DNA from 2 places in the Streptomyces sp. NPDC014734 genome. Region 2 is predicted to be linked to the other one. Evidence: riboswitches for the same ligand, from Rfam matches in the RefSeq annotation. Region 2 holds a riboswitch; the other holds the start of a gene.
What was found. A riboswitch is a leader RNA that binds a small molecule or an ion and turns the genes downstream of it on or off. The one in region 2 is predicted to bind cobalamin.
Positions count from the first base shown of each region.

Region 1: another riboswitch for cobalamin. It lies ahead of metE (5-methyltetrahydropteroyltriglutamate--homocysteine S-methyltransferase); the one in region 2 lies ahead of ACF1CT_RS33075 (CoA-acylating methylmalonate-semialdehyde dehydrogenase).

Region 1 is NZ_JBIBYN010000010.1:257,762-272,479, forward strand. Features, by position in the region: gene ACF1CT_RS18785 (phosphatase PAP2 family protein) at 1-854, opposite strand, end outside; gene ACF1CT_RS18790 (TetR/AcrR family transcriptional regulator) at 1,020-1,649, shown strand; gene ACF1CT_RS18795 (SPFH domain-containing protein) at 1,937-2,950, shown strand; gene ACF1CT_RS18800 (hypothetical protein) at 2,947-3,846, shown strand; gene ACF1CT_RS18805 (NUDIX hydrolase) at 4,032-4,532, shown strand; cobalamin riboswitch at 4,791-5,015, shown strand; gene metE (5-methyltetrahydropteroyltriglutamate--homocysteine S-methyltransferase) at 5,181-7,499, shown strand; gene ACF1CT_RS18815 (hypothetical protein) at 7,814-8,059, opposite strand; tRNA gene ACF1CT_RS18820 (tRNA-Pro) at 8,292-8,365, opposite strand; gene ACF1CT_RS18825 (ATP-binding protein) at 8,413-11,046, opposite strand; gene ACF1CT_RS18830 (DUF309 domain-containing protein) at 11,155-11,679, shown strand; gene cobF (precorrin-6A synthase (deacetylating)) at 11,772-12,527, shown strand; gene ACF1CT_RS18840 (hypothetical protein) at 12,702-13,178, shown strand; gene ACF1CT_RS18845 (FAD-dependent oxidoreductase) at 13,187-14,437, opposite strand; gene ACF1CT_RS18850 (NAD(P)/FAD-dependent oxidoreductase) at 14,434-14,718, opposite strand, start outside.
Region 2 is NZ_JBIBYN010000030.1:26,538-41,255, reverse strand. Features, by position in the region: gene ACF1CT_RS33100 (prenyltransferase/squalene oxidase repeat-containing protein) at 1-2,251, shown strand, start outside; gene ACF1CT_RS33095 (hypothetical protein) at 2,248-3,177, shown strand; gene ACF1CT_RS33090 (energy-coupling factor transporter transmembrane component T) at 3,183-4,364, shown strand; gene ACF1CT_RS33085 (ABC transporter ATP-binding protein) at 4,361-6,022, shown strand; gene ACF1CT_RS33080 (ECF transporter S component) at 6,019-6,846, shown strand; cobalamin riboswitch at 6,982-7,160, shown strand; gene ACF1CT_RS33075 (CoA-acylating methylmalonate-semialdehyde dehydrogenase) at 7,383-8,882, shown strand; gene ACF1CT_RS33070 (acyl-CoA dehydrogenase family protein) at 8,879-10,033, shown strand; gene ACF1CT_RS33065 (enoyl-CoA hydratase/isomerase family protein) at 10,030-11,097, shown strand; gene mmsB (3-hydroxyisobutyrate dehydrogenase) at 11,094-12,023, shown strand; gene ACF1CT_RS33055 (enoyl-CoA hydratase) at 12,020-12,802, shown strand; gene ggt (gamma-glutamyltransferase) at 13,061-14,718, shown strand, end outside.

The sequences.
Region 1 (14,718 bases), on a different contig from region 2:
CGCCGGACCCCGGACGCGGCGCGGGGGTACTCGGCACGGGCCGACGGGACGGCGTGCACGGCCGGCACGTACGTGCCGCCGATCGCCTCCGGCCCCGCCGCGGGCCATGGACGGTGGCCGCGTACCGGCTCCGCGCGCCGCAGCGGCAGCGCGGCGAACGCCACGGCGAGGAGCGCGGAGACCACGATCGAGTCGAGCCAGTAGTGGTTGGCCGTGCCGACTATCACCAGGAGCGTGACGGCGGGGTGCAGCAGCCACAGCCAGCGCCACCGGGTGCGGGTGGCGACGATCAGGCCGACGGCCACCATCACCGCCCAGCCGAAGTGCAGCGAGGGCATCGCGGCGAACTGGTTCGCCATCGAGTCGGTCGCGGGCTTCGCCCCGTACACCGTCGGCCCGTACACCTGGCCGGTGTCGACGAGCCCGGTGGCGGCGAGCAGCCGGGGCGGCGCGAGCGGGAACAGCAGGTGGAGGGCGAGGGCCGCGCCGGTGAGGGCGGCGAGGATGCGGCGCGACCAGATGTAGTGGCGCGGTCGGCGCCAGTAGAGCCATACGAGGAAGAGCAGCGTGGCCGGGAAGTGCACGACCGCGTAGTAGGTGTTGGCGAGGTGGATCGGTGCGTCGCCGTGCAGCAGCAGGCTCTGCACCGCGCCCTCGCCGGGCAGGTGCACGGCCCGTTCGAGGTTCCAGACGCCGTCGGCGTTGCGGTAGGCCTCCTCGGTGTGACCGTTCGCGGCCTGTCGGCCGAGCTTGTAGATCACGAAGAGTCCGACGACGAGAAGGAGCTCGCGGACCAGGGGTGGTCGGGCAGAACTGTCCGGCTCCCGGCCCGCGGGCGCGCTGCCTGCGTGCATCACCCGATGCCCCTTTGCTGAGAAACGGTGTGTACCGCGGCATGGTCCAGTCCATGCCGAATCGATACGCCAGTGTACCGATACGCGAACGTATCGGTACACGCGCGTTTCGGTACACTGGCGTATCGATGGGCCTCGCCGCAGAATCGCCGAGAGGGAAGACGTATGTCGCCGCAGGACACCGCGCACGAACCGGCACACACCTCACGCCGCTCGAAGATCACACCGGAGCGGGCCCAGGAGTTCTACACGGCCGTGCTCGACATGCTGAGGGAGTCCGGGTACGAGGCCCTCACCATGGAGGGGGTGGCCGCTCGGACGCGCTGTGGCAAGTCCACGCTCTACCGGCAGTGGGGGTCCAAGCCCGAACTCGTCGTCGCCGCGCTCCACGGCACCCGGCGGGTGGTGCTCCCGCGCATCGACACCGGCACACTGGCGGAGGACCTGCGCGAGGTGGCGCGGGCCATCGGCGCGGGCTCGGGACGCGACACCCCGCTGATGCACGCGCTCGGCCATGCCGCGCTGCAGAGCCCCGAGCTGATGGCCGCGCTGCGCGAGTCGCTGATCGTGCCGGAGATCGCGGCGATCGAGGCGATGGTCCGGCGCGGCGCGGCGCGCGGCGAGATTCCCGCGGACGCTCCGGCGGCGGAGTTCGTCGCGGTGCAGTTGCTGGGCGTGCTGCGGGCCCGGCCACTGCTGGAGGGAGAGTTCGTGGACGAGGCGTACCTCGTCCGCTTCGTGGACCACGCCATCCTTCCCGCACTCGGACTGGGCGCCCCGGCGTCGCGGTCCTGACAGACGCGGGCTGTCGTCCGAGCGGATGACGGCAGCCCGTCGACGCCGCACCGTGGGGACGGGGGCGGCGTACCGGCCGGGCGGTCGACGACTTCTCCGAAGCCGTCGACCGCCCGTTCGCGTCCCCGCGCCCACCGGAACCACCACGACGGGCCGCCGGCCGCGAGCGCCCACAACCCCGCACCGGCGTCCTCCGGCCGCAGTCGGCGCACCCATTTTCGTCCACTTGACGATATTGAACCACTCCCTTTATCGTCTTCATGACGAGAAGAAGGGGGTCCCTCATCATGGCCGACATCACCCAGCGCTTCGGCTGGCGGCACCTGCGCTCCGCACCCACCGCCCACATCCGTCACCACAAGCGCGGCAGGCTCGCCCACGACGGACCGGGGCTGAGCTTCTGGTACCGGTCGCTGACCGCCGCCCTCTCCGAAGTCCCGATAAACGACCGCGAGTTGGCCATGGCCTTCCATGCGCGCACATCGGACTTCCAGGACGTCACCGTGCAGGCCACCGTGACGTACCGGATCAGCGACCCGGCCGAGGCCGCGGCCCGCCTCGACTTCTCCGTCGACCCGGACACCGGGGTCTGGCGCGGCGCACCGCTGGAGCAGATCGCCACACTGCTCACGGAGACCGCCCAGCAGCACACACTCGACGTCCTGGCCCGGACGTCGCTGGCCGAGGCCCTCGTCGACGGCGTGGCCTCGGTGCGCGAACGGGTGGCGGCCGGACTCGCCGCCGAACCCCGGCTGCCCGCCACGGGTATCGACGTGGTCGCGGTGCGGGTGGTCGCCATCCGCCCCGAGGCCGAGGTGGAGCGCGCTCTGCGCACCCCCGCCCGCGAGCAGATCCAGCAGGAGGCCGACCGGGCCACCTACGAACGCCGTGCCGTGGCGGTGGAACGGGAACGGGCCATCGCGGAGAACGAGCTAGCCAGCCAGATCGAGCTGGCCCGGCGCGAGGAGCAGTTGGTCGAGCAGCGCGGCACCAACTCCCGGCGCGAGGCGGAGGAGAACGCGGCGGCCGACCGCGTGCGCGCGGAGGCGGAGGCGGCCCGCACGGTACGGCTCGCCCGCGCGGAGGCCGAGGCAGCACGCGAGGTCGGCGCCGCGCGCGCGGAGTCCCAGGCCGCCTGGTTGCGGGTGCACGGCGAGGTGGCCCCCGAGACCCTGCACGCCCTGACGGCGACCAGGCTGGCGGAGAACCTGCCGCGCATCGACAGCCTCACCCTCTCCCCCGACGTGCTCACCGACCTGCTCGGCAGGCTCGGCAGGCCCGGTCCGGGGCCGCGGGCATGAGTCTGGCCCCGCGCGCCGTGCTGGTGCACCGCACCACGGAGTACGAGGAGTTGCTGGCCCGGCACGGCACGCACGGCCAGGCGGCGTTCTTCCTCTCCAGTCGCGGCCGGTCCATCGACCAGGTCGCGGAACGGCACCGGCACGCCCGGCAGGCCCTCGCCGACGTGGCGGCGGCCGTACCGCTGCAATGGCGTCAGTCCCGGGTGGAACGCGCCGACCTCGACCGCTTCCTGTTCGGCCCCGAGGACGTGGTGGTGGTCGTCGGACAGGACGGTCTCGTCGCCAACACCGCCAAGTACCTGTCCGGGCAGCCCGTCGTGGGCATCGACACCGATCCCGGACGCAACCCCGGGGTGCTGGTCCGCCACCGGGCGCCGGACGCGGCGGCGCTGCTGCGGGCCGCCGGGTCGCCCCGGTGCGCGGCGGACGAACTCACCATGGTCGAGGCGGTCGCCGACGACACCCAGCGCCTCCTCGCCCTCAACGAGATCTACCTGGGCCCGGCGGGCCACCAGACCGCCCGGTACCGGCTCGGCCCCGACACGCCCGACGCGCCCACCGAGGCACAGGCGTCCTCGGGTGTGCTGGTCGGCACCGGCACCGGCGCCACGGGCTGGCTCCGCTCGCTGTGGCAGGAGCGCGGCAGCGCCCTGCCGCTCCCGGGGCCCACCGACGCGCGGCTGCTCTGGTTCGTCCGCGAGGCCTGGCCGTCACCGGCGACCGGCACCTCGTTGGTCTCCGGCGAGCTGGAACGGGGGCAGGGGCTGAGGCTCACTGCCGAGTCCGACCGGGTGGTGGCCTTCGGCGACGGGATGGAGGCGGACGCACTGGAACTGACATGGGGCCAGAGCGTGCGACTGGGCATCGCGGACACCTCGCTGCGGCTGGCCCTCTGACCGGCCGGACCGGTGGATCGCGCGACCCGGCACACCCGCCCCGCGGCCGGCCCCCCGTCGATGCCCCGCGGGCGACCGGTCACCGCGCCGGCGACGAGGGTACGTAGGCTTGTCCTCGGGCCGCCGCCCGCGGATGCCGTGTCGCCGTGGCCCGTGACATCCCGCGCCCGACCGCAAGGAGCACCATGCACTCCGGCCCCGCCGATCCCCTCCCCCGCAACGCCCGTCCGCCGGTGGCGCAGGCGGCGCTCGGTGTGGGCGTCATCGTGCGGGACGCCCGAGGACACGTGCTGCTGGGCAGGCACCGCGGCGGAACCTGGGAACTTCCCGGCGGGAAGGTCGACCCGACGCACGAGTCCGTCGCCGCAGCCGCCGTCCGCGAACTCCGCGAGGAGACGGGGCTCCAGGTGGACGTGGACGACGTGACCGTCTTCGCCATGCTCCACGACGTCGTCGCGGGGATCAACCGGGTGTCGATGGCGGCCCTGGTGACGGTGGAGTCGGCGGAGCCGCGGGTGACCGAGCCGCACCTCATCAGCACCTGGCGGTGGACCGCGCCCGACGCGCTGCCGAAGGACTTGTTCGACCCCTCCGCCCAGGTGCTCGCGGCATGGCGCCCCGATCTCCCGATCACGCACCCGCCGGCCCACCGGCTGGACATCACGACCGGTACGACCGGGGCATAGCCCTCAGGACGCAGTCCGCCGGGGCCCTCGGGCGGTCCGGTGGCCACCTCACCGGACCGTACGAGGTGCCGTACGATCCCCGTGCCCCGCTGCCCCCCTCACGTCCGGCCGACCGGATCCGCCGGACCTCGTGGGCCGGTCGTCCCGGACCCCGTCGCACCGCCCGCGGGGCTCCCGCCCCGGTGCGCCGCGTCGCCCGTGTCTCAGCTCACCATCCGGATCGTGGACGACGTGCCCCGTCGGATCACACCACCCTCTAGGCTGGGCCTCGCAGCTGGTTCGCCCCGTCCGCCAGGCGGGATGCGTCGCAAGAGGGAACCCGGTGGGAATCCGGGACTGCCCCGCAGCGGTGAGCGGGAACGACCGCCGTCATACGCACTGGGTCCGACGTACAGGGCCTGGGAAGCGACGGCCAGTAGGTGCCTCGTACGACACGAGGCGTGCCCGCGAGTCCGAAGACCTGCCAACTGCCCGCACACGAACCACTCGTGCGCGGACATTCCGGTGACCTCGTGGGCGGGTCGGCGTACATATCGGTCGGACGACCGCGCTGTGCCGCGCGAGGTCGTCGCCGTCCGGTCCGTCACCCCTTCGCGTCCTCGTCCCGTCACCGGGATCTCAGGGATTCATCTCGCGAAGGAGATCTCCGTGACCACCACGACCGCAGCCGCGGCAGCACGGGCCACCGTGTACGGCTACCCCCGCCAGGGCCCGGACCGGGAACTGAAGAAGGCGATCGAGGGCTACTGGAAGGGCCGCGTCACCGCCGACGCCCTCCGGTCCACCGCCGCCGGACTGCGCGCCTCCAACTGGCGGCAGCTGGCCGGGGCGGGCATCCAGGAAGTACCGACCGGTGACTTCTCCTACTACGACCATGTCCTCGACACCACCGTCATGGTCGGTGCGATCCCCGCCCGGCACCGGAGCGCCGTCGAGACGGACGCCCTGGACGGCTACTTCGCCATGGCACGCGGCACCCAGGACGTCGCGCCCCTGGAGATGACCAAGTGGTTCGACACCAACTACCACTACCTGGTGCCCGAGCTGGGCCCGGACACGGTGTTCACCGCCGACTCCAGCAAGCAGGTCGCCGAACTGCGGGAGGCCCTCGCCCTGGGCCTGACCGCGCGTCCGGTACTGGTCGGCCCGGTCACCTATCTCCTCCTCGCCAAGCCCGCCCCGGGCGTCCCCGCGGACTTCGAGCCGATCACCCTCCTCGACCGCCTGCTTCCGGTGTACGCCGAGGTCCTCGCCGATCTGCGCGCGGCGGGCGCGCAATGGGTGCAGGTCGACGAGCCCGCCCTCGTCCAGGACCGCTCCCCGGCCGAACTGGAGGCCGCCGCGCGCGCCTACGGCGGCCTCGGTGCGCTCACCGACCGGCCCAAGCTGCTGGTCGCCTCGTACTTCGACCGGCTCGGCGACGCCCTGCCCGTCCTGGCCAAGGCTCCGGTGGACGGGCTCGCCCTCGACTTCACGGGCGCGGCCGCGGCCAACCTGGACGCCCTCGCCGCCGTCGGCGGACTGCCCGGCAAGCGCCTGGTGGCGGGGGTGGTCGACGGCCGCAACATCTGGGTGAACGACCTGGAGAAATCCCTGTCCGTCCTCGGCACCCTGCTCGGACTTGCCGAACGGGTCGATGTCTCCGCGTCCTGTTCGCTGCTCCACGTGCCGCTGGACACGGCGGCCGAACGGGAGATCGAACCGCAGATCCTGCGCTGGCTCGCCTTCGCCCGTCAGAAGACCAGCGAGGTCGCCACCCTCGCCAGGGGGCTCGCCCGGGGCACCGGCGCGATCGCCGCGGAACTCGCCGCCAACCGCGCCGATCTGGCCTCCCGCGCGAGTTCGCCGATCACCCACGACCCGGCCGTACGGGGCCGCGCCGCCGCCGTCACGGAGGCCGACGCCCGCCGCTCCCAGCCGTACCCCGAACGGGCCGCGGCCCAACGGGCCCACCTCGGCCTGCCGCTGTTGCCGACCACCACCATCGGCTCCTTCCCCCAGACCGGCGAACTGCGCACCGCCCGCGCAGACCTGCGCGCGGGCCGGATCGACACGGCCGGCTACGAGGAACGCATCAGGGCCGAGATCCAGGAGGTCATCTCGTTCCAGGAGAAGGCCGGACTGGACGTCCTCGTGCACGGCGAGGCCGAACGCAACGACATGGTGCAGTACTTCGCCGAACAGCTCAGCGGATACCTCGCCACACAGCACGGCTGGGTCCAGTCCTACGGCACCCGCTACGTCCGGCCGCCGATCCTGGCCGGTGACATCTCCCGCCCCGAGCCCATGACGGTCAGGTGGACGGCCTACGCCCAGTCCCTGACCCCCCGCCCGGTCAAGGGCATGCTCACCGGACCCGTCACCATGCTCGCCTGGTCCTTCGTCCGTGACGACCAGCCCCTCGGCGACACCGCCCGGCAGGTCGCCCTCGCCCTGCGCGACGAGGTGAACGACCTGGAGGCCGCCGGGACCTCGGTCATCCAGGTCGACGAACCCGCGCTGCGCGAGACACTCCCGCTGCGGGCGTCCGACCGACCGGAGTACCTGGCGTGGGCCACCGAGGCCTTCCGGATCAGCACCGGCAACGTGCGCCCCGACACCCAGATCCACACCCACATGTGCTACGCGGAGTTCGGCGACATCGTCCAGGCCATCGACGACCTCGACGCCGACGTCATCAGCCTGGAAGCGGCTCGCTCCCACATGCAGGTCGCCCGTGAACTGGCCGCCCACGGCTATCCGCGCGAGGCGGGACCGGGTGTCTACGACATCCACTCCCCCCGCGTTCCGGGCACCGGGGAGGCGGCGGAACTGCTGCGCACCGGTCTGAAGGCCATCCCCGCCGAACGGCTGTGGGTCAACCCCGACTGCGGCCTGAAGACCCGCGGCTGGCCCGAGACCCGGGCCTCCCTGGAGAACCTGGTCGCCGCCGCCCGCACGGTCCGCGAGGAGCTCTCCACGTCCTGACACCGGCAACGACGGGCCGGGGAGGGGTCGTCCGGCCTCCTCCCCGCCCGAGGCCCGGCGCCTGCCGCGACGGGCCTCGGGCGGTCGTTCGTCGGCGGAGGCGGACATCTCCCCCGAAGGCAGCGACATGCCGACGGCCCCGGCGACCACGGACATCGGTGCTTCGGGGGAGCCCTCCCGGCGGGCGGCTGGCACTCCGGCCCGGCGCCCACGGCAGGGATCCCCCGTCGGCGGTGACGTCGAGTTCCGTCAGAACGGGCAGAGCGCACAGGAGTTGGGCGCAGGCTCGACCGTCACCCCCGTGGGGCACCGTCTCAGCCGCGGCGGCGGGCCAGAAGCGTCGTCCCGGCGATCACACAACCGATGGCCAGGACCTTGCCGGCCCCGTAGTAGCGGGACCAGTCGTCGTCAGCCGCGTCTCCGCGCAGCACCAGCCACAGCAGCAGCCCCGCCCCGCTCACCGCGAGGGCCACTCCTCCGGCCGGCCCGAGCCCGGCCCACCAGGGGGCGTCTCCGCCGGGGGCGGGCCCGGTGTCCTGGTCTCGCTCGCGGTCACTCACCTTGTGTCCTCTCCTACGACCGTGATCTTCAGCAGAAGGGACGTGTCGCGCCACGGCGGGGTTGCCCTCCTGGACCTGAACCGTGATGTCGGGGGGGGCGTGCCAGGTGCTGGGCAGGGACGGGCCGGTTTCCGGGACCAGAGCAGACCGTTCCCGCCACTGGTTCCCAGGAATGATCAAGGGCCGGTTTCGAATACCTCCGAAACCGGCCCTGATCTACGACTCTCACGAGTCGGGACGACAGGATTTGAACCTGCGACCCCTTGACCCCCAGTCAAGTGCGCTACCAAGCTGCGCCACGTCCCGCTGCGTTCCCCCGGTGTTCCGGGTGACCGCGCAGGACAAACATTACCTCACTCCGCGGACCGGATCGACGCCCGTGCCTGGTGAGCACGGTTCGCGAGGGATTCGGCGCCGCAGGCGGTGGCCAGTTTGTGGGCCCTGGCGAGTTCCCGCGGGGACCGGATCGCGATCCCGTAGTCGACGAGCGCCAGGGCGTGCTCGTACGCCGACGGGGACGACTCCAGGTGGCGCACCGACTCGGACAGCAGGTGAACGGCGTCCTCGGGACGGGCGAAGAGCGCGACACAGCGCAGGGCCTCGCCGATCGCGGTGTCCGTCCCGAAGCGTTCGGCGTGCACTCGGGAGGCGGTGGCCAGTTGGGCGGCGCGCTGCGGGTCCTGCTCGGCCAGGGCACGGGCGAGGTCGCCGGCCCATGGCGCCCAGACGCCGTTGAACCTGCCCCGCGCCTCCAGGGCCCGGCCTGCCGCCTCAAGTTCGTTGACGGCCTCCGCCGTACGGCCCTCGGCCAGCAACAGCCTGCCGCGCAGGCACGGGGCGTCGGGCAGCACCATCGCGCTGGGGTAGGGCGGACCGAAGTCGTAGCGGTCGGCCATCTCGCGGGCCTCGGCGACACGTCCCCGGGCGACCAGGGTGTCGATCAGCAGGCAGGCCGCGTCCCAGTGGACCGGAAGCCCGCTGCCGACTCGGTCGGCGAGGCGCAGTCCCTCACGGAGGAATCCCTCGGCCTCGGCGAGTCGGCCGCGACGGCGGTGCACCAGCCCCAGCAGCGTGTGGGCGAACGCGAGGTGCGCGCCGCTCCATCCGGAGATCTCGAAGGCGCGGACGGCCTCGCCGAACAGTGACTCGGCCCGGTCGAGTCGGTCGGTGAACGCGTAGGTGATGCCGACCAGCGTCGGGAGTTCGAAGCCCCATTCGGTATCGGTCCAGCCGAGTCCCCGGGCGGGGTGGCCGTCGACCAGAGCGCGTTCGCAGAGGTCGACGATGAGCTGGGCGTTCTCGCCCCGCATCATGGCGTCGAAGGCGCGGAGTGTGAGCAGGGCGCGCTCGGCGTTGTCGCGGCCGGTGAGGTGATCGGCGTTCCGGGCGAGCCGGCCGGAACGGGCGGGTCCGTCGTCCTCGGTGGCCTGCATGCCCTCCCAGAGGAAGTGGGCGGCCTGCAGCCGCATCAGGCCGGGACCGGGAGCGGTGCGTGCCGCCTCGGCCGCGAGGGCGCTCGCCGCTTCCTTGAGCTGGTTGTTGTGGGAATGCGCGGCCGCCAGCCGGTACGTCGCGTCGATCCGCCGGTCGTTGTCGAGTCCGGGCATGTCGAGAGCGGCCCGCAGGTGTCGGACCGTGGTGGCCGGGGAGCTCAGCAGTGTGGCACAGCCCAGTTCGTACAGCAGGGTGGCCCTGACGTCCTGGCGCGGCGGTTCCTCCAGAGCGCGTTCGAGGCAGCGGCGGGCGGCCTCCGGGGCACCGACCGCGAGGTGCTGCCTGGACGCTTCGCGGAGCTGCTCGACGAGTTCCTGGTCGTCGTCGGGGTGCACTTCGAGGAGGTGGCGGGAGGCCGCCGCGGCGCCGAGCCCCGCGCGGGTGATCGCCCAGGCGGCCCGGCCGTGGAAGGCGGTGCGGGTGGCCGCCGGGATGGAGCGGTAGACCGCGGAGGCGATCAGCGGGTGGACGAACTCCAGCGGATCGAATCCGGTGACGATACGGGCCTCGCGCAGTTGCGCCGTGCAGTCGGCGGCCTCGGCCTGGCTCATTCCGGCGAGGGTCGCGGCGAGGTCCTGGGAGATGTCCGTGCCGAGGACGGCCGCGGCCCAGGCGAATCGGGTGGCGTTGGTGCCGAGACGTTCCAGCCGGGCGACGAGACCGCTGCCGCGGGCGGACGCGCCGAGTTCGCGCAGCAGCCCGGCCGACTCCTCAAGTGGTGGCAGTTCGCGGTCCTGGACCTTGGCGACGAGTTCGACGGCCTCGTAGGGGTTGCCCCCGGTGACGGCCCACACCTCGCGGCAGAACGGGTCGTCGGTGTGTTCGCCCAGGGAGGCGCGGACGAGTTCGGCGGTGGCGTCCGGGGTGAGGGCGCGGAGCTCCACCCGGGTCTGGGCGGGGCGGGGGTCGATGTGACCGGTCTCCCGGCGCCGCGCCGCCATCTCCTCCGGCCGGTGGGCCTGGACGACCAGGATGGGCAGTTCACCGAGGCGGAGCGTGAACGCGTCCAGCCAGGCGAGGGTCTCGCCGTCGGCCCAATGGGCGTCGTCGATGATGAGCACCAACGGACGGTGGCTCAACCGGGACGCGAGGCGGGACACCACGAAGTCGAGGCCGTCCCGGACGCCTTGCGGATCGGGCTGGGGGCCGCTCGGTTCGGCGAGCCCGAGTGCGGGTGCCGCGATTTCGTACCAGGGGCCGAACAGGGACCTCACTTCGTCGGGCGGGAACTGGTCGAGAGCCGGTTGCAGTAACTGACGGACGACGTGGAAGGGCACGGACGTGACCGTCTCGCCGCCCCGGGCGGACCAGACCGTGCAGCGGTCGGCGGCCCTGGACCGGATCTCGTCGAGGAGTGCCGTCTTGCCGATGCCCGCCTCTCCGCTGAAGATCAGCAGCCCACCGGCGGCCTGGGCGCCGCACAGGGCATCCACGGCTTGTGCGGCAGCGGCGACTTCTGGTTCGCGCTCGTACAGTGGCCGGGACTGCTTCATCCCTACCCTCCCCAAAGTGGTGCGGACGACTGTTGACACTAGTCGTGCGCGAGGGTCGACGGACAGTGGTTCGCACACTTCATCGCAGGTGCGGGGCACAATCGAATGATGGATGCCACCAGCAGGGACCGGGACGCGGAGGGCCGGGCGCGCAACGCGCGTCCCCGTGACGGGTTGGGACGTCCGCTGCCGTACGGGACGCCAGGGGTGGAGCGCCTGCCCGAGGGCGTGGTACGCACCCCGGAGGAGACGTTGCGGGAGGCCCAACGGCTGTTGGACGAGGGGATGCCGTTCCACGCGCACGAGGTGTTCGAGGACGCGTGGAAGTCGGGGCCTGCCCCGGATCGGGAGTTGTGGCGCGGGCTCGCGCAGCTGGCCGTGGGCTTGACGCACGCGGCCCGGGGCAACGCGACCGGCGGCGCCCGGCTGCTGCGTCGCGGCGCGGCGGCTCTCGCCGGTTTCGGGGTCCCCCTGCCGTACGGGATCGGGGGCGACGCGCTGATCGACTGGGCCCGGGAGCTGGCGGACCGGGTGGAGGGGGAGGGTGTCCGGCGCGCGGACGGCGGTGGTGTCGCGGCGCGGCCCGTCGACGCGGCGGACGAGGCGCCCCGTCTGCGGGCCGGGGGCCGGTAGGCCGTTTTCGGTCGAGTTCCGGGTCGTGGGCCGCGGTACGCCGGCGTGGCCCGGTCGGCCCCGGGGCCGCGGCATCGGGCAGACTCGGTGGGGTGAAGAAGATCTACGTCATCGGTATCGGCGCGGGAGACCCCGATCATCTGACGCTTCAGGCCGTCAAGGCACTGAACGAGGTGGACGCGTTCCTCGTCCTCGACAAGGGCGAGGAGAAGTCCGGTCTGACCCGGCTGCGGCGGGACATTCTGGACGCGCATGTGAAGGACCGGTCCTTTCGGATCGTCGAGGCCCGTGATCCGGAGCGCGACCGCGACACGCCGGACTACGCGCCCGCGGTGGACGACTGGCGCCGGCGCCGTGCGGACCTGTACGAGCGGTTCATCGCGCGGGACCTGGGCGAGAACGAGTGCGGGGCGTTCCTGGTGTGGGGCGATCCGGCGCTTTACGACTCCACGCTCGGCATTCTCGACGAGATCGCCGGCCGGGGCGCGGTGGCCTTCGACCACGAGGTGGTGCCCGGGATCAGCAGTGTGTCCGCGCTGCTGGCCAAGCACCGGACGGGCCTGAACAGGGTGGGGCGGCCGGTGCAGATCACCACGGGCCGCCGGCTGGCCGAGGGCTGGCCGGAGGGGGTCGACGACGTCGTGGTGATGCTCGACGCCCGGCAGGCGTTCACCCGCCATCTCGACCAGGACCTGTTCATCTACTGGGGGGCGTACGTGGGGACCGAGGACGAGATCCTGGTCTCCGGTCGCCTTCGCGAGGTGTCGGACCGGATCGAGGAGTTGCGGTCCGAGGCGCGTGCCCGCAAGGGCTGGATCATGGACACGTATCTGCTGCGTCGCGACTGAGCCGCACCGTCGCCGGCGGCGGCCGGCCGCCGGGCCCCGGACACGCCCCGAGGGCATGGACGCGGTCGGGGCGCCGGGGCGCGCCCGGCCCGTGCGGGTCGGACCCGTATCACTTCCGCCACCCGTCTCCCGGACGGTGAACGGACGGGCCCGCAGCCATTACGATCCGGCGTCATGAGCACTTCTGACCAGGACCAGGCAGTGGACACCCCGATAGCCGCTCCCCAGGCCGCCGCCGACGGCGTCCCCGGGGACGGGCCGAAGCGGACGCCCCGGACGTCGGACGCGGAACCGGCCTCCTCGGCAGGCCCGGAGGCCGCTCCCGGTCCCGCCGACGAGGAGCTGGAGCCGGAGGGCTCCGCGGAGGAGGCGTCCGGGGCCGAGGCCGGGGACCGTCGCCTGACGCCGCGTCAGGCACGGCGGCTCCGTGTCGCGCTGTCCTCGGTGGGCATGGCCGCGATGGCGGTCGTTCTCGCGCTGCGGATCGCCAGCCGGTCGTCGGTGCTCGTGGTCGGCGTCTACGGACTCGCGCTCATACTCTGCGGGATCGTGATCGAGCTCAGCAGGAACGGCCGTACCCGGCTCGGCAGTTGGCTGCTCGCGGTGGGTCTCGTCGCGGCGATCGGTTCGGACTGGCTGCTCATTCCGTGACGTGGAGGTCAGAGCACCGCGATCCGTACGGTCGAGCCGTGCGGATCGACCCGGTCGACCCAGTCGGCGCTCAGGTGGAACGGGTGCCCGGGTACGGCGGGCAGCAGCAGCCGCCGACGGTGCAGGATCCGGTCGCCCTGGTGGACGGCGAGCAGCGGTGAGAACAGGGTCCGGGTGGTCCAGAGGCTGAAGCGGTCCCGGACCGGAATGTCGTGCCCCGGGCCGACGAGGTTCGGCGCCACCCATCGCAGCGGAGGGTCGACGGCGACGGGCAGGCGGGCTGTCGGCCAGTCCGCAGCCGCCAGGTGACGCAGGACGGGTGCGGCGACGGCCCGCCCCTCGTCGGCCGCGACGCGGGCGCTCTGCACTCCGTGCAGGAGGTTGCCGACGGCGAAGACACCGGTCACGGTCGTCCGGAACGAGGCGTCGTGCGCGGGGCCCCGGGTGCCGGGGTCGAGGTCGACGGCCGCGCGTCGGGCCAGTTCGTGTTCGGGGATCCAGTCGCCGGTGAAGACGACGGTGTCGCAGCGCAGCGTCGTGGTCCGGCCGTCCTGATGCCGCAGGCCCACGCCGTCGAGCCGTTCCCGCCCGGTCAGCAGGGTGACGGTGGCGTGGGTGAGGAGCGGTGTGCGGTCCCGGTACCGGTTCCACGCGGTGAGCACGGAGGGCGGCTGGTCGGTGACCCGGGCGACGACTTCCACTCCGGCGGCGCGCAGCGTGCCGGTCGCGGCACGACCGACGGGTTCGTCGCCGACGACGACCGCGCGGGTGCCGATCCGTTGCCGGTGGAGGTGAACGGCCTGCTGGAGTTCGCCGGTGGTGTGGACGCCGGACGGGCGGCTGCCGGGTACGAGACGGGCGCTGCGGGGGCGCTCCCGGGCGCCGGTGGCGAGGACCACCGCGCGGGCCGTGATCCGTTCGAGCCCGGTCGGCGCGGTGGTGTCGAGGGTCAGCGGCCCGGCCCACCCGGTGACGGTGACGCCGGTGCGCAGGGCGGCTCCGGCCCGTTCGGCCGCGGCGACGCACGCTCTGGCGTACTCCGGTCCGGTCGTCCCGCCGCTCCCCGCCAGCACCGTTCGTCCTTCACGACCGCCGAAGCCGTCGCGGAAGCAGTGGCGCGGGATGCCGCCCGCGGTCTGCTCGCGTTCCAGGATCTCGACCCGGCCCGCGCCGGACGCGGCGAGTTCGGCCCCGGCGGCGAGGCCCGCGGGGCCGCCGCCGACGACCAGTACGTCGACGGTGCGCTCACGCCGGGTCATGACCGGTCCTCCTCGAAGAGTGCGCGGACCGCGGCCCCGCAGTGGAATCCCTGGCAGCGTCCGTTGCCGGCTCTCGTTCTGCGTCGCAGGCCGTCCGGGGAGCACGGTGGGACCGTCGAGGTCAGGGCGTCGCGGATCTCCCCTGCGGTGACGCGTTCGCAGTGGCAGACGAGGGTGCCGTAGGCGGGGTCCCGGGCGATCAGCGCGGCGTCCTGATACGGGCGGGGACACGCCTCGCCCAGGTTCGGCATGGTGACGGGCGGCAGTTCGGTCGGGTCGCC
Region 2 (14,718 bases):
CACCGACATCGGCGGCACCACCGGCAAGCCGGCCTTCACCCCGGACGAGGTGCGCGCCGGCGGCGGCACCGGGACCCCGGACCCCGGGAACACTCCCACGGTCCCGGCCGGGGAGATCGATGTCGCGGGTGCCGCGGCCTGGATCGGCGGCACGCTCAAGGACGGCGAACGCGTCGTCGACGACGGCGCCGACACCCCCAACTACCTGCTGACCACCGAGGCGGCGTACGCTCTCGCCGCCGCGGGTGGCGAGAGCACCGCCCTCGACAAGGTCACCGCGTTCCTCGCCGCCCACACCGACGCATACGCCTACGCGTCCGGTGACGACCAGGCCCCCGACGCCACCGCGGCGGCCCGTCTCGCGCTCGTCGCCGAGGCCACGGGAGCCGACCCGCACCACTTCGGCGGCCATGACCTGATCGCCGACCTCGTGGACAACATCTGCGCCGCGGGCCCCGACGCGGGCAGCCCCACCCCCGGCTGCAGCGCCAGGGGCGATTTCAGGAACGCGACCTACGCCGACGGGCAGGCGTTCGCCGTACTGGCCCTGCTCCGCGCCGGCACCGGCATTCCGGCCGAGGCCGTCGAGCGGCTGACCCAGTTGCAGTGCGAGGACGGCGGCATCACCAGCATTCTGATCCGCCCCGGTGAGAACTGCGACGGCGATCCCGCCACCACCGGTCTCGTGGCCCTCGCACTGCGGGGGGCGGGCGGCCGGGACGCGGCGGTGACGAAGGCCCGGACCTATCTCGGGAAGGCGCAGCGCCAGGACGGTTCGTTCCCCGGCTACACCGGGGCCACGACCGGCAGTGTCCACGCCACCGCGTACGCCGCGCAGACACTGCGTGCCCTCGGCGACACCGCGCGGGCCGACGCCGCCGTGTCCTGGCTCTCGCGGGAGCAACTGGACGGAGGAGGTTTCGGTTTCGAGGAGGGGGCCACGGACCCGGCTCTCTACGCGACGTCACCCGCGGTCCTCGCCGGCGCCGGGACCGATCTGGTCCTTCTGACGACGAGGAAGCCCGATCCGACCGGCTCCCCGACCACCGCTCCGACCGTTCCGGCCGGTGAGGGCCCCGATCTGAAGAAGGGCGTCGCCTACCTCACCAGCGGGACCAACCTCAGACAGGGGCGGTACTACGCCGCGGGCGGCGCCTCGTCCCGCGCCGACTTCGGACTGACCATCGACGGCGCGTACGCGCTAGCGGCCACCGGTCTGAACAACGACAAGCTGCGCGGCATCGTCGACTTCCTCGACGAGGGCGGCAGGGACGGTGAAGGCCGGACCCTGCGGGACTGGACCGGAGCGGGGACGACGTACGCGCTCGGCGGCTCCATCGGCAAGGCCGCCCTGCTGGCCGAGAGCGTCGGCCGCGATCCGCGCTCCTTCGGCGGCCAGGACCTCATCGCCGCTCTCGGCAAGGCAGTGTGCACCGGGCCGAGCAAGGCTCCCGACCGCAGCTGCGCGGACAGGGGCGCCTACACCTACGCCCCCTCCGTCTTCGCCCAGTCCCTCGCGGTCATGGCCCAGTTGCGTGCCGACGAGGGTACGGCGGCCCAGGAACCGATCGCCTACCTGGAGAGCCTTCAGCACGGCAGCGGCGCGTGGCCCAGCCTGATTCCCGCCACCGGTGACTCCGACGTCGACTCCACCGCCGTCGCGGCCATGGCCCTGGACCTGGCCGGGGGCGAGAAGGCCGACCGGGCCGTCGACAAGGCGCTGGCCTGGATAGCGAGCAAGCAGCTGCCCGACGGCGGCTTCCCCGGCGCGGCCGGCGACTCCGTCAACTCCGCCGCTCTCGCCGTGCAGGGGCTCTCCCTGGACGCGCCGCGATACGTCTCCGAGATCGCCAGGGCCCGGAAGTTCCTCGCGGGCCAGCAGAACGCCGACGGCGGGTTCAACGTGGCGAAGGAGGGACAGCGCGGATCCGATCTGCGCGCCTCCACCCAGGCGGTCGGCGGGGCGACCGGGATCTCGTTCGGCACGCTGGAGCGCGGCCTGACCGGCACCACACCGCAGCCCACGCCCACCCCCGGCGCCACCACCCCGCCCATCATCACCCCCGGGGACACGGCGGGAGGGACGGGAGGCATCGTCGACACCGGCACGGGCGGCTCCGGCGGAGGAGCGCTGGCCTCGACCGGCACGCGGATCGGCGCGCTCCTCGGCCTCGCGGCCGTGCTCGTCGGTGCCGGGTGGCGGGTGGTCGTCGTGGCCCGCCGCCGGCCGGCCGCAGGGGGACGGATATGAGTACCACCGGCTGGCGCAGGACCGTACGGGCGGCAGCCGCCCTCCTGCTGGCGACCGCCGCGCCGATCGCCGGCGCACCATCAGCGGCGGCGGATCCGCAGTCCATGGGCCGGTGCACCACCACCTCCGGAGTCGTTCTCGCCGTCGACTTCAGCCACTGGGGCGGCCCGGTCTACCGCTCCTGCGGGACCACACCCACGACCGGCTACGAACTGCTCAACCAGGGCGGTTGGCGCACCACCGGCACCGGGCACGACGGCCCCGCCTTCATCTGCCGCATCGGATACAGCGGACACCGGGGCGGCAAGCAGTACCCGACGCCCCAGCAGGACGACTGCGTCCTGACGCCACCCGCTTCCGCCTACTGGTCGTACTGGCACGCCGACCCCGGTGCGAACGACTGGGAGTACAGCCAGCTCGGCGCCATGCTCTACAAGCCGAAGCCCGGCAGTGTCGACCTGTGGATCTTCGGCGGAACCGACATCGGCGGCACCAGGGGCAGGCCCGCGCTCACCCCCGACCAACTGCGCGCCCACAACGCCGAGCCGAAGGGCGGGGTGGGCGAGCCGGTATCGACGGAACGGGCTCCTGAGCTGTCGCCGGGCACCGACACGGGCCCGAGGGCGCCCGGGCGGAAGGAGCCCTCGCCGTCGAAGTCCGCCTCGGCCTCCGCCTCGGCGAAGCCGTCCGGCACTCCGTCGCCGAGCGGGACGGAGCCGGGATCGCCGAGCCCTTCCCCGACCGCCGCGGACGGTCCTGCCGAGGGTGCGCCGGGCGCCGGAACCGAGGTCGTCGACGCGGCCCCGGCCGGCGACGCGAAGGTCGACGCGGGGTCGGTCCTGCCGGTGGTGGTGGGCGGCTCGCTGATCGTGCTCGTCGGTGGGGCGGCCGTGTTCGCGGCCAGGCGCCGGCGCCGCACGGAGTAGCCGCGGTGCCGCGCACCACGCCCGTGACGACACCCGTGGCCGGACACGCTCCGGACACGGGCGGCCGTCGCCTGCCGAGAACGCTTCACCCGGTCGCCTGGTGGATCTGGGCGCTGGCCCTGGCCACCGCCGTCAGCCGCACCAACAACCCCCTGCTCCTGTTCCTCGTGCTCGCCGTTCTCGGCTACGTCGTCACCGCGCGCCGCACCGACGCTCCCTGGGCGCGAGGCTTCACCTACTACCTCTACCTCGCCCTCACCGTCGTCGCGATCCGGGTGGTCTTCCGGACCGTCTTCGCCACCGGCATCGGCCCGCACGACCACTTCCTCTTCTCGCTCCCGCACATCGCCACCCCCGACTGGTACGCGGGCATCCGGCTCGGCGGACCCGTCTCGTTGGAGGCCCTGCTCTCGGCCGCCACCGACGGGCTGCGGCTTGCCTGCATGCTGTGCTGCGTCGGGGCCGCCAACACCCTCGCCAATCCCAAACGGGCCCTCAGGGTTCTGCCCGGCGCCCTCCACGAACTCGGGGTCGCCGTCACCGTCGCCATCAGCGTCGCCCCCCAACTCGTGCAGAGTGTGCAACGAGTCGCCCGTGCCCGCAGACTGCGGGCCGGGCGGAGCAGAGGTCTCAAGGCACTGCGCGGCATCGTCGTCCCCGTCCTGGAGGACGCCCTCGAACGTTCTCTGCGGCTGGCCGCCGGAATGGATTCCCGGGGCTACGGCAGAGCGGGCGGCGCGACCCGCCGTTCCCGCCGGGCGACCGGGGCGCTGATGCTCCTCGGGATGTGCGGTCTGTGCGCCGGGGTGTACGGACTCCTCGACGCGACCACACCCACGTTCCTCGGGTTCCCGGCGATGGCGGCGGGAGCCGTGCTGTGCGTGGCGGGTCTGCGTCTGGGGGGACGCAGGGTCTCTCGCACCACGTACCGGCCCGACCCGTGGCTGCTTCCCGAATGGGCTGTCGCCGGAGTGGGCGTGCTCTCCGCCGTCCTGCTGTTCGGCAACGTGGGCTACAACGCGGCCGAGCTCAACCCCTCCATCTATCCGCTCAGTTGGCCCTCGCTGCCGTGGGTGCCGGTCCTCGCGATCCTGCTGGCCGGGACCGCCGGGTTCCTGGCGCCGCCGCCGACCCCGCTCCACCCCGTCGTGCCTCCGCGGCGCACCGAGAAAGCCGAGGCCACGTGATCACTTTCGACCAGGTCACCGTCCACTACGACGACGCGGCCGAACCCGCGCTGCGCGAGGTCGACCTCACCGTCGAGGAGGGCGAGCTCTGCCTCGTCGTCGGTCACACCGGCGTCGGCAAGTCCACGCTCCTGGGCGCCGTCAACGGGCTCGTGCCCCATTTCACCGGCGGCACACTCCACGGCCGCGTCACCGTCGACGGCAGGGACACCGCCACCCATCCGCCCCGGGAGCTCGCGGACGTGGTCGGTGTGGTCGGGCAGGACCCGCTCGACGGCTTCGTCACCGACACCGTCGAGGAAGAACTCGCCTACACGATGGAGCAGTTGGCCATCGCTCCGACGGTCATGCGCAAGCGCGTCGAAGAGACCCTCGATCTGCTGGGTCTGGCCGACCTCCGCCACCGCGCCCTGCACGAACTCTCCGGCGGCCAGCAACAGCGCGTGGCCATCGGCTCCGTCCTCACCGCGCACCCCCGTGTCCTCGTTCTCGACGAGCCCACCTCCGCCCTGGACCCGACCGCCGCGGACGAGGTCCTCGCCGCCGTGACCCGCCTCGTCCACGACCTCGGCGTCACCGTCCTGATGGCCGAGCACCGCCTCGAACGCGTCGTCCAGTACGCCGACCGCGTGGTCCACCTCCCGGGCGGCGGGCGCGTCGTGCACGGGCCCCCCGCCGAGATCCTCAGGTCGTCCTCCATCGCCCCGCCGATCGTCGAACTCGCGCGCGCCGCGGACTGGCACCCGTTGCCGCTGTCCGTCCGCGACGCCCGCCGTGCCGCCGCCCCGCTCCGTCGCGCGCTGGCCGGTGTCACGCCCGCACCGGTACGTCCCGTTCCGGCGGCGGGGACGGTGCTTCTGGACGCGCACGGCATCACCGTCAGCTATCACGGCGTCCCCGCCGTCCGCGAGGCCGACCTCGGCCTGCGCGGTGGCGAGATCACGGCGCTCATGGGGCGCAACGGTTCGGGAAAGTCCTCCCTGCTGTGGGCGTTGCAGGGATCCGGCCCGCGCGGGGCCGGGCGCGTGCGCGTCACCGGCGAGGGAGCGCCGCGCGATCCGCGCACCCTGCCCGCGGCGGCGGCGCGGCGGCTCGTCGGGCTCGTTCCGCAGACCCCGTGCGACCTGCTCTACCTGGAGAGCGTCGAGCAGGAACTGCGGCAGGCCGACAGCGAGTCGGCCGACGGGAGCGAGAGTCCCGGGGCGCGCGAGATCCTCGACCGCCTCGCCCCGGGCATCGACGACGCGACCCACCCCCGTGACCTGTCCGAAGGGCAGAAGCTGGCCCTCGTCCTCGCGATCCAGCTCACCGCGACGCCTCGGGTCCTGCTCCTCGACGAACCGACACGCGGGCTCGACTACCGGGCCAAGGCGGAGCTCACGGAGATCGTCTTCGCCCTCGCCGCGGAAGGCCGCACCGTCGTCATCTCCACGCACGACGTCGAGTTCGTGGCACGGACGGCCGACCGGGTCGTCGTCATGGCCGAGGGCGACATCGTCGCGGACGGCCCCACCCGCGAAGTCATCGTCGCCTCACCGGTGTTCGCACCGCAGACCGCCAAGATCCTGGCACCGCTGCCCTTCCTCACCGTCGACCAGGCGACCTCGGCACTCGACGCGCACGACACCGCGTCCGGCGACGGCGAGGACCGGTCATGAGCGCCGGTGGCGCGACGGCCATCCGGATCGGCCCACGGGCCTCGCTGGTCATCGCCCTGGCCGCCCTCGTCGGAGTGGTGGCGTTCTTCTGGCCCTTCGTCGTCGCGCCCGGAACGTTCGGCTCGAACTACACCCCCACGCTCATCTTCGGCGTCCTCCTGGTCCTCGTGCTCTGCGTGGTGCTCTCCGAGATGGCCGAGGGCGGCATCAACTCCAAGGCCCTGGCCATGCTCGGCGTGCTGTCCGCCGTCAACGCGGCACTGCGCCCCCTGGGCGCCGGAACGGCCGGCATCGAAACGGTCTTCTTCGTCCTGGTCCTGGCCGGGCGCGTCTACGGGCCGGGCTTCGGCTTCACCCTCGGCTGCACCTCGCTCTTCACCTCCGCGCTGATCACGGGCGGCGTCGGACCGTGGATGCCGTACCAGATGTTCGGCTGCGCCTTCGTGGGCATGCTCGCCGGATTCCTGCCCCGCGCCACCGGCCGCCGGGAGGTCCTGATGCTCGCCGCCTACGGATCGGTCTCGGGCTACCTCTTCGGGTTCCTGCTGAATCTCTCCTTCTGGCCGTTCTCCCTCGACCCGAACAGCTCCATCGCCTACCTTCCGGGCCTGCCGTTCACGGAGCAGTGGCACCGGTACCTTGCCTTCGACCTCGCCACCTCGCTCGGCTGGGACACCGGGCGCGCGGTCACCAACTTCGTCTGCATCACGCTGGCCGGCCCGGCCGTACTCACCACCTTCCGCCGCGCCGCCCGCCGCGCCCGCTTCCGGGCCCCGGTGCGTTTCGCGCCCTCGCTCCCCAAGGGACCCGGCGGGGAGGACTGACGCCCGTCCCCGGCAGCCGTGTCCCCGGGGCGCGACCGAGGGCCGACCGGCAGGCGGGCCTCCGTCGCGGGCGTGGACGCACCTTGTTCTCCACGGCACTTCGAGTGGCGGGGTGGACTTACTAGGACGTCCAACTATATCTTCGGGGGACTAGGTCCGCGGTGCAGGGAAGCCGGTGTGAATCCGGCACGGTCCCGCCACTGTGACCGGGGAGTGTGCTGCCATCCACACGCCACTGGCGAGGTCTGCCGGGAAGGCGGGCGGTACGCGGAGATCCGGGAGTCAGGATACCGGCCGCGGAATGTTCCGTGTTTTCCACGAGGATGGAGCAGACACGCATGGCACCGGTCCGTACCCCCGACCACGACCCTGGTGATCCGGCGGAGCGCAGGCGACCCGTCGCGCGCTCGTAGACCTCCGGGGCCCCGGCCCCGTAGCTCGCTGTCCCACGGCTGTCCCGGCAGGACACACCTCCGTGTGCCCGGCTGCGGCCCGCCGTGCCATCCCCGGATCTCACCTGACGAGAGCAGGCAACCATGGTCCGTGAACTCACCCATTTCATCGGTGGCAAACACACCACCGGCACGTCCGGCCTCTTCGGCGACGTGTACGACCCCAACACCGGCACCGTCCGGGCCCGCGTGCCGCTCGCCGGCCGCGCCGACACCGAGACGGCGATCGCCGACGCGACCGCCGCGCAGCAGGACTGGGGGCAATGGAACCCGCAGCGGCGTGCCCGCGTCCTGTTGCGTTTCCTCCGGCTGGTGGAGGCGGAACGCGATTCCTTGGCCCGCCTGCTGTCGTCGGAACACGGCAAGACCGTCGCCGACGCGCACGGCGACATCCAACGCGGTCTGGACGTCGTCGAGTTCGCCGCCGGAATTCCCCATCTCCTCAAGGGCGAGTTCACGGACAACGCGGGCACCGGCATCGATGTGCACTCCTTGCGCTCCCCGATCGGTGTGGTCGCCGGAATCACACCGTTCAACTTCCCCGCGATGATTCCGCTGTGGAAGGCGGCACCCGCTCTCGCGTGCGGGAACGCCTTCATCCTCAAACCGTCGGAACGGGACCCGTCCGTACCGCTGCGGCTTGCCGAACTGTTCCTGGAGGCAGGCCTGCCGCCCGGCGTCCTGAACGTCGTCAACGGCGGCAAGGAAGCTGTCGACACCCTCCTGGAGGACCCCAGGGTGGGCGCGCTCGGTTTCGTCGGCTCCACTCCCGTCGCCGCGCACATCTACGCCACCGCCGCCGCGCACGGCAAGCGGGCGCAGTGTTTCGGCGGTGCCAAGAACCACATGATCGTGATGCCGGACGCCGACCTGGACCAGGCCGTCGACGCACTCATCGGCGCCGGATACGGATCGGCCGGAGAGCGCTGCATGGCGATCTCCGTGGCCGTGCCCGTCGGGCAGGAGACGGCCGACCGGCTCGTCGCCGCGCTCGGGGAACGCATCGCCGCGCTCCGGATCGGCCGCTGCGACGACCCGGAGGCCGACTTCGGCCCCCTGGTCAGCCGGGACGCCGTCGACAGGGTCCGCCGGTACGTGGACATCGGTGTCACCGAGGGCGCCGAACTCGTCGTCGACGGACGGGACTTCTCCCTGCCCGGCCACGAGGAGGGCTTCTTCGCGGGAGCGTCCCTCTTCGACCGTGTCACCTCGCGGATGCGGATCTACCGGGAGGAGATCTTCGGTCCCGTCCTGTGCGTGGTGCGTGCCGCCGACTACGAGGAGGCGCTGCGCCTGCCCAGCGAGCACCCCTACGGAAACGGTGTCGCGATCTTCACGAGGGACGGTGACACCGCCCGCGATTTCACCCGCCGGGTGAACACCGGCATGGTCGGCGTCAACGTCCCGATCCCCGTCCCCGTCGCCTACCACACCTTCGGCGGCTGGAAGCAGTCCGGATTCGGCGACCTGAACCAGCACGGCCCGGACGCCATCCGCTTCTACACCCGTACCAAGACCGTCACCTCGCGCTGGCCCTCGGGCGTCAGGGAAGGCGCGAGCTTCACCCTCCCGACCATGGGATGAGCGCCATGACCACCACCCTCACCGAAGACCAACAGGCCCTGGTGGAGACGACCCTCGACTTCGCGCAGGACCACCTGGCCCCGCACGCCCTCCAGTGGGATCAGGACAAGCACTTCCCGCTCGACGTGCTGCGCAAGGCCGCCGGGCTCGGACTCGGCGGTGTCTACGTGCGCGAGGAAGCGGGAGGCAGCGGCCTCGCACGCGCCGACGGAGTCCTCGTCTTCGAGGCCCTCGCCTCCGGCTGCCCCTCCATCGCCGGCTACCTCTCCATCCACAACATGGTCGCCTGGATGATCGACACCTACGGCGACGAGAGCCAGCGGGCACGATGGCTGCCACGCCTGTGCGCCATGGACGACCTGGGAAGCTACTGCCTCACCGAACCGGGCGCGGGATCGGACGCCGGCGCGCTCGGCACCCGCGCGGTGCGGGACGGCGACGACTACGTACTGACCGGAGTGAAGCAGTTCATCTCCGGGGCGGGCGCCTCCCAGCTGTACATCGTCATGGCACGCACCGGCGGAGAGGGGCCCGGCGGCATCTCGGCGTTCGTCGTGGACCGGGACGACCCCGGCCTGTCCTTCGGGCCGAACGAGAAGAAGATGGGCTGGAACGCCCAGCCCACCCGCCAGGTGATCCTGGACGGCGTCCGGTTGCCCGCGGACCGGAGGCTCGGCCGGACGGGCGACGGCTTCCGGATCGCCATGAGCGGCCTGAACGGCGGCCGGCTCGGAATCGCCGCCTGTTCCCTGGGCGGTGCCCGCAGTGCCCTCAGCAAGAGCCTCGCGTACCTCGCCGGCAGGGAGGCGTTCGGCGCCCGGCTCCTCGACGCGCAGGCCCTGCAGTTCCGCCTCGCCGACATGGCGACGGAACTCGCCGCCGCCCGCGCCCTCGTCCACCAGGCGGCCGAGGCCCTGGACCGCGCCGATCCGGGGTCCCCGCAACTGTGCGCGATGGCCAAACGCTTCGCCACCGACACCGGCTACGCCGTCGCCGACCGGGCCCTCCAGCTCCACGGCGGATACGGCTACGTGACCGAGTACGGCATCGAGAAGATCGTCCGTGACCTTCGCGTCCACCAGATCCTGGAAGGAACCAACGAGATCATGCGCGTCATCGTGGCCCGTGGACTGACGGAGGCGTTCCGGTGACCGCCGCCGAGGAACACGTGCTGCTCCGTACCGAGGGGCGCGCGGCCCACCTCACGCTCAACCGGCCGGCGGCGCTCAACGCGCTGACGCACGCCATGGTCCGGCGTATCGACGAGGCGCTGACCGCCTGGGAGAACGATCCGGCCGTGGAGACCGTGATCATCACGGGCGCGGGCGAACGGGGCCTGTGCGCGGGCGGCGACATCCGCTCCATCTACGAGGACGCGCGCGCCGGGGGCACGGCCTCCGCCGGCTTCTGGCGGGACGAATACCGGCTCAACGCCCGTATCGCGCGCTACCCGAAGCCGTACATCGCGGTGATGGACGGGATCGTGATGGGCGGCGGTGTCGGTGTCTCCGCGCACGGCAGCGTCCGCATCGTCACCGAGCGCTCCCGGATCGCGATGCCGGAGACCGGCATCGGCTTCGTCCCCGACGTGGGCGGCACCTATCTGCTGGCCCTCGCACCCGGTGAACTCGGCACCCACCTGGCGCTGACCGGCGCGCGGATCGGCGCGGGCGACGCGCTGCTGTGCGGACTCGCCGACCACTTCGTCCCCTCCGGCGACCTGCCCCGACTGCTGGACGACCTCGCCACGCGCCCGGTCCGGGACGCGCTCCGGCGCTGCGTCCGCCCGGCGCCGCCGGGTGAACTGGCGGGCCGTCGGCCCTGGATCGACGCCTGCTACGGCGCCGACACGGTCGAGGAGATCGTCGCCCGGCTTCGTGGCCATGGACCGGGCGTCGCCGACGCGACGGCGGACACCCTGGTGGCGAAGTCGCCCACCGCGTCGAAAGTCACGCTCGCCGCGCTGCGCCGTGCCCGGCGGCTCGGTCCGCTGGAACGTGTCCTGGAGCAGGAGTACCGGATCTCCACCGCCGCACTCGCCTCGCACGACCTGGCCGAGGGCATCCGGGCCCAGGTCATCGACAAGGACCGCAGTCCCCGCTGGGCACCGGCCGCTCTTGCCGAGGTCACCGACACGGACGTGGCGCGCTACTTCGCCCCGCCCGCCGGGGGCGAACTCCAACTGGCCACAACCACACAGGAGGTGCCGTGGTGAACAGCCGGCGCACGATCGGATTCATCGGCCTCGGGCACATGGGCGGCCCGATGGCCGCGAACCTCGTCGGGGCCGGGCACCGGGTCCTCGGCCACGACCTGATGCCCGAGGTCCTCACCGCGGCGGCCGGGACCGGTGTGGAGGCCGCCGGATCGTCGACGCAGGTCGCGGCAGCGGCGGACGTGGTGATCACGATGCTGCCGGCCGGACGGCACGTCCTCGGCCTCTACCGGGAGGAGGGTCTGCTGGCCGCCGCCCGGCCGGGCACCCTGTTCATCGACTGCTCGACCATCGACGTGGCCGACGCGCGCAGCGCCCACGAGGCGGCGGCCACCGCCGGAATGCGCGCCCTGGACGCCCCGGTCTCCGGGGGAGTCGTCGGCGCCGAGGCAGGCACACTCACCTTCATGGCGGGGGGAGGCGACGCCGAGTTCGCCGAGGCCGACCCGCTCCTGGCGGTCATGGGCGGGAAGACGGTGCACTGCGGCGGGCCGGGTGCCGGGCAGGCCGCGAAGATCTGCAACAACATGATTCTGGGCGTCTCGATGATCGCGGTGAGCGAGGCGTTCGTCCTCGGGGAGAGCCTGGGCCTGTCCCATCAGGCCCTGTTCGACGTGGCCTCCACCGCATCCGGCCAGTGCTGGTCCCTGAACGTCAACTGCCCGGTGCCGGGCCCCGTCCCGGGCAGCCCCGCCAACCGCGGCTATCGTCCCGGTTTCGCCGCACCGCTGATGGCCAAGGACCTGGGACTGGCCGCCGACGCCGCGAGAGCAGGCGGTGTGCACGCCGAACTGGGGCTGAGGGCGGCGGAGTTGTACGCGGCCTATGCCGAGGGATCAGGTGCGGACCACGACTTCTCCGGGATCGTCGGAACGATCAGGGAGCAGTCGGCGCCGCGGACGTCACGGAACGGAGACAGCACATGACCACAACGCGGTACGAGACGATCCGGGTCGAGCGCAAGGGGCGCAGCGCCCTTCTCACGCTCGACCGGCCGGGGGCCCTCAACGCACTCGACCTCAAGCTGATGAACGAGGTCGTCGCCGCGACGGCGGAGCTGGACCGGGACCCCGGCGTCGGCTGCATCGTCCTCACCGGATCGCCGAAGGCGTTCGCGGCCGGGGCCGACATCAAGGAGATGCGCCCCCGGAGCTACATGGACATGTATCTGAGCGACTGGTTCACCGCCTGGGACCGGCTCGGAGCGCTGCGCACGCCGACGGTCGCGGCCGTCTCCGGCTACGCGCTCGGCGGTGGCTGCGAACTGGCGATGCTGTGCGACATCCTGCTCGCGGCCGACACCGCCGTATTCGGCCAGCCGGAGATCAAGCTCGGCGTCATCCCGGGTATCGGTGGATCCCAGCGGCTGACCCGGGCGGTGGGCAAGGCCAAGGCCATGGAGATGTGCCTGACCGGCCGCACCATGGACGCCGCGGAGGCGGAGCGGGCCGGGCTCGTCTCGCGCGTGGTGCCCGCCGACGAGCTCCTCGGCGAGGCGCTCGCCGTCGCCGAAACCGTCGCGGGGATGTCCCTGCCCGTCGCGATGATGGCGAAGGAGGCGGTGTCCCGGGCCTTCGAGACGACCCTCGCGGAAGGCGTCCGCTTCGAACGCCGTCTCTTCCACGCCGTGTTCGCCACCGAGGACCAGAAGGAGGGCATGACCGCCTTCGTCGAGAAGCGCCCGCCCGGATTCACACACTCCTGAGCCGCGCGCCCGATCCGCACGACGGTGAGCGGCAGCCGCCCGGCCGCTCACCTGTCGTGGGCCCCACCGGAGAGGGAACGCGAATACGCCGATCGGGGCCCGACCCCGCACCGCGCCCGCGGCGGCATGCCGTCGTGCACGGCGTCGTTCACGGGCGGACACGGTGGCGGGCATTCGGGCCCGGTCCCACGGCGGTCCTGACGCGGCGGGCGGGGCGGCGCTACCCTGCGGCGGACAATCCTTCACTTGGAGGTACGCATGCGACGATCCGTCGCGCGGAATGTGTCGTTGTCGGCGGTTCTCGCCGCCGTAGTCACGATCGGGGCCGCCGCCCCCTCGTCGTCGTCCGCACCACCCGCCGCGCCGACCCCCAAGTCCCCGGTGGCTGTGGGGTACGGAGGCGCGGTCTCCAGCGTCGACGCGGATGCCACGGCCGCCGGGATCGAAGTGCTCCGCAAGGGCGGCAACGCGGTGGACGCCGCGGTCGCGACCGCGGCCGCACTGGGGGTCACCGAGCCGTACTCGGCAGGCCTCGGCGGTGGCGGCTACTTCGTCACCTACAACGCCAGGACGCACACCGTGGAGACCATCGACGGCCGGGAGACCGCCCCGCGCCGCGCCGACTCCTCGCTCTTCCTGGAGAACGGCAAGCCGATCGCCTTCGACGACGCCGTCACCAGCGGGCTGAGCGTGGGGACCCCCGGCACCCCCGCCACCTGGGACGCCGCGCTCGACGCCTGGGGCAGCAAGTCGCTGCGGGACGTGCTGAAGCCGGCCGTGCGGCTCGCCAGGAACGGCTTCGTCGTCGACAGCACGTTCCGCTCGCAGACCGAGGGCAACCAGGCGCGGTTCGCCGACTTCCCGGCGACCAGAAAGCTCTTCCTGCCGGGCGGTCGTCTGCCGGTGGTGGGCTCCGTCCTCAAGAACCCCGACCTCGCGCGCACCTACGAACTGGTGGGCCGCAAGGGCGTCGACGAGCTGTACCGGGGAGGGCTGGCCGACGACATCGTGCGCGCCGTGCGCACACCACCGGTGGACCCGAGGGCCGAACGAGTGGTGCGGCCCGGCGAGCTCACCACCAAGGACCTGCGGTCGTACCACGTGCTGCGGCAGGCCCCGACCGAGGTGCGCTACCGGGGCCTGGACGTGTACGGCATGGCGCCCTCCTCGTCCGGTGGCACCAGTGTCGGCGAGGCGCTCAACATCCTGGGCCCCACGGATCTCTCGAAGCTGAGCGAGGAGCAGTACCTGCACCGCTACATCGAGGCCAGCCGGATCGCGTTCGCGGACCGGGGACGCTGGGTCGGCGACCCGGCGTTCGAGGACGTTCCCACGCGGGAGCTGCTCAGCCGGCGGTTCGCCGCCTCGCGGGAGTGCCTGATCAAGGACGACGCGGTGCTGACCAGCCCGCTCGCGCCGGGCGATCCGCGGCATCCGGCCGCCTGCCGGACCGGCGGACCGGCCGCCCCGACGACGTACGAGGGGGAGAACACCACCCATCTCACGACGGCCGACAAGTGGGGCAACGTCGTCGCCTACACCCTCACGATCGAGCAGACCGGCGGCAGCGGCATCACGGTGCCGGGACGCGGCTTCCTGCTCAACAACGAGCTGACGGACTTCTCGTTCGCGCCGGCCAGTCCGGCGGTCCACGACCCGAACCTGCCCGGACCGGGCAAGCGTCCGCGGTCGTCCATCTCACCGACGATCGTCCTGAAGCACGGCAGGCCGGTGCTGGCCCTGGGATCGCCGGGCGGCGCCACGATCATCACGACCGTGCTCCAGTCGCTCATCGGCACGGTGGACCGGGGGCTCCCCCTGGTCGACGCCATCGCCGCGCCACGCGCCAGCCAGCGCAACTCGGCCAAGACGGAGCTCGAACCGGGGCTCTGGAACAGCCCGGTGCGCGCCCGGCT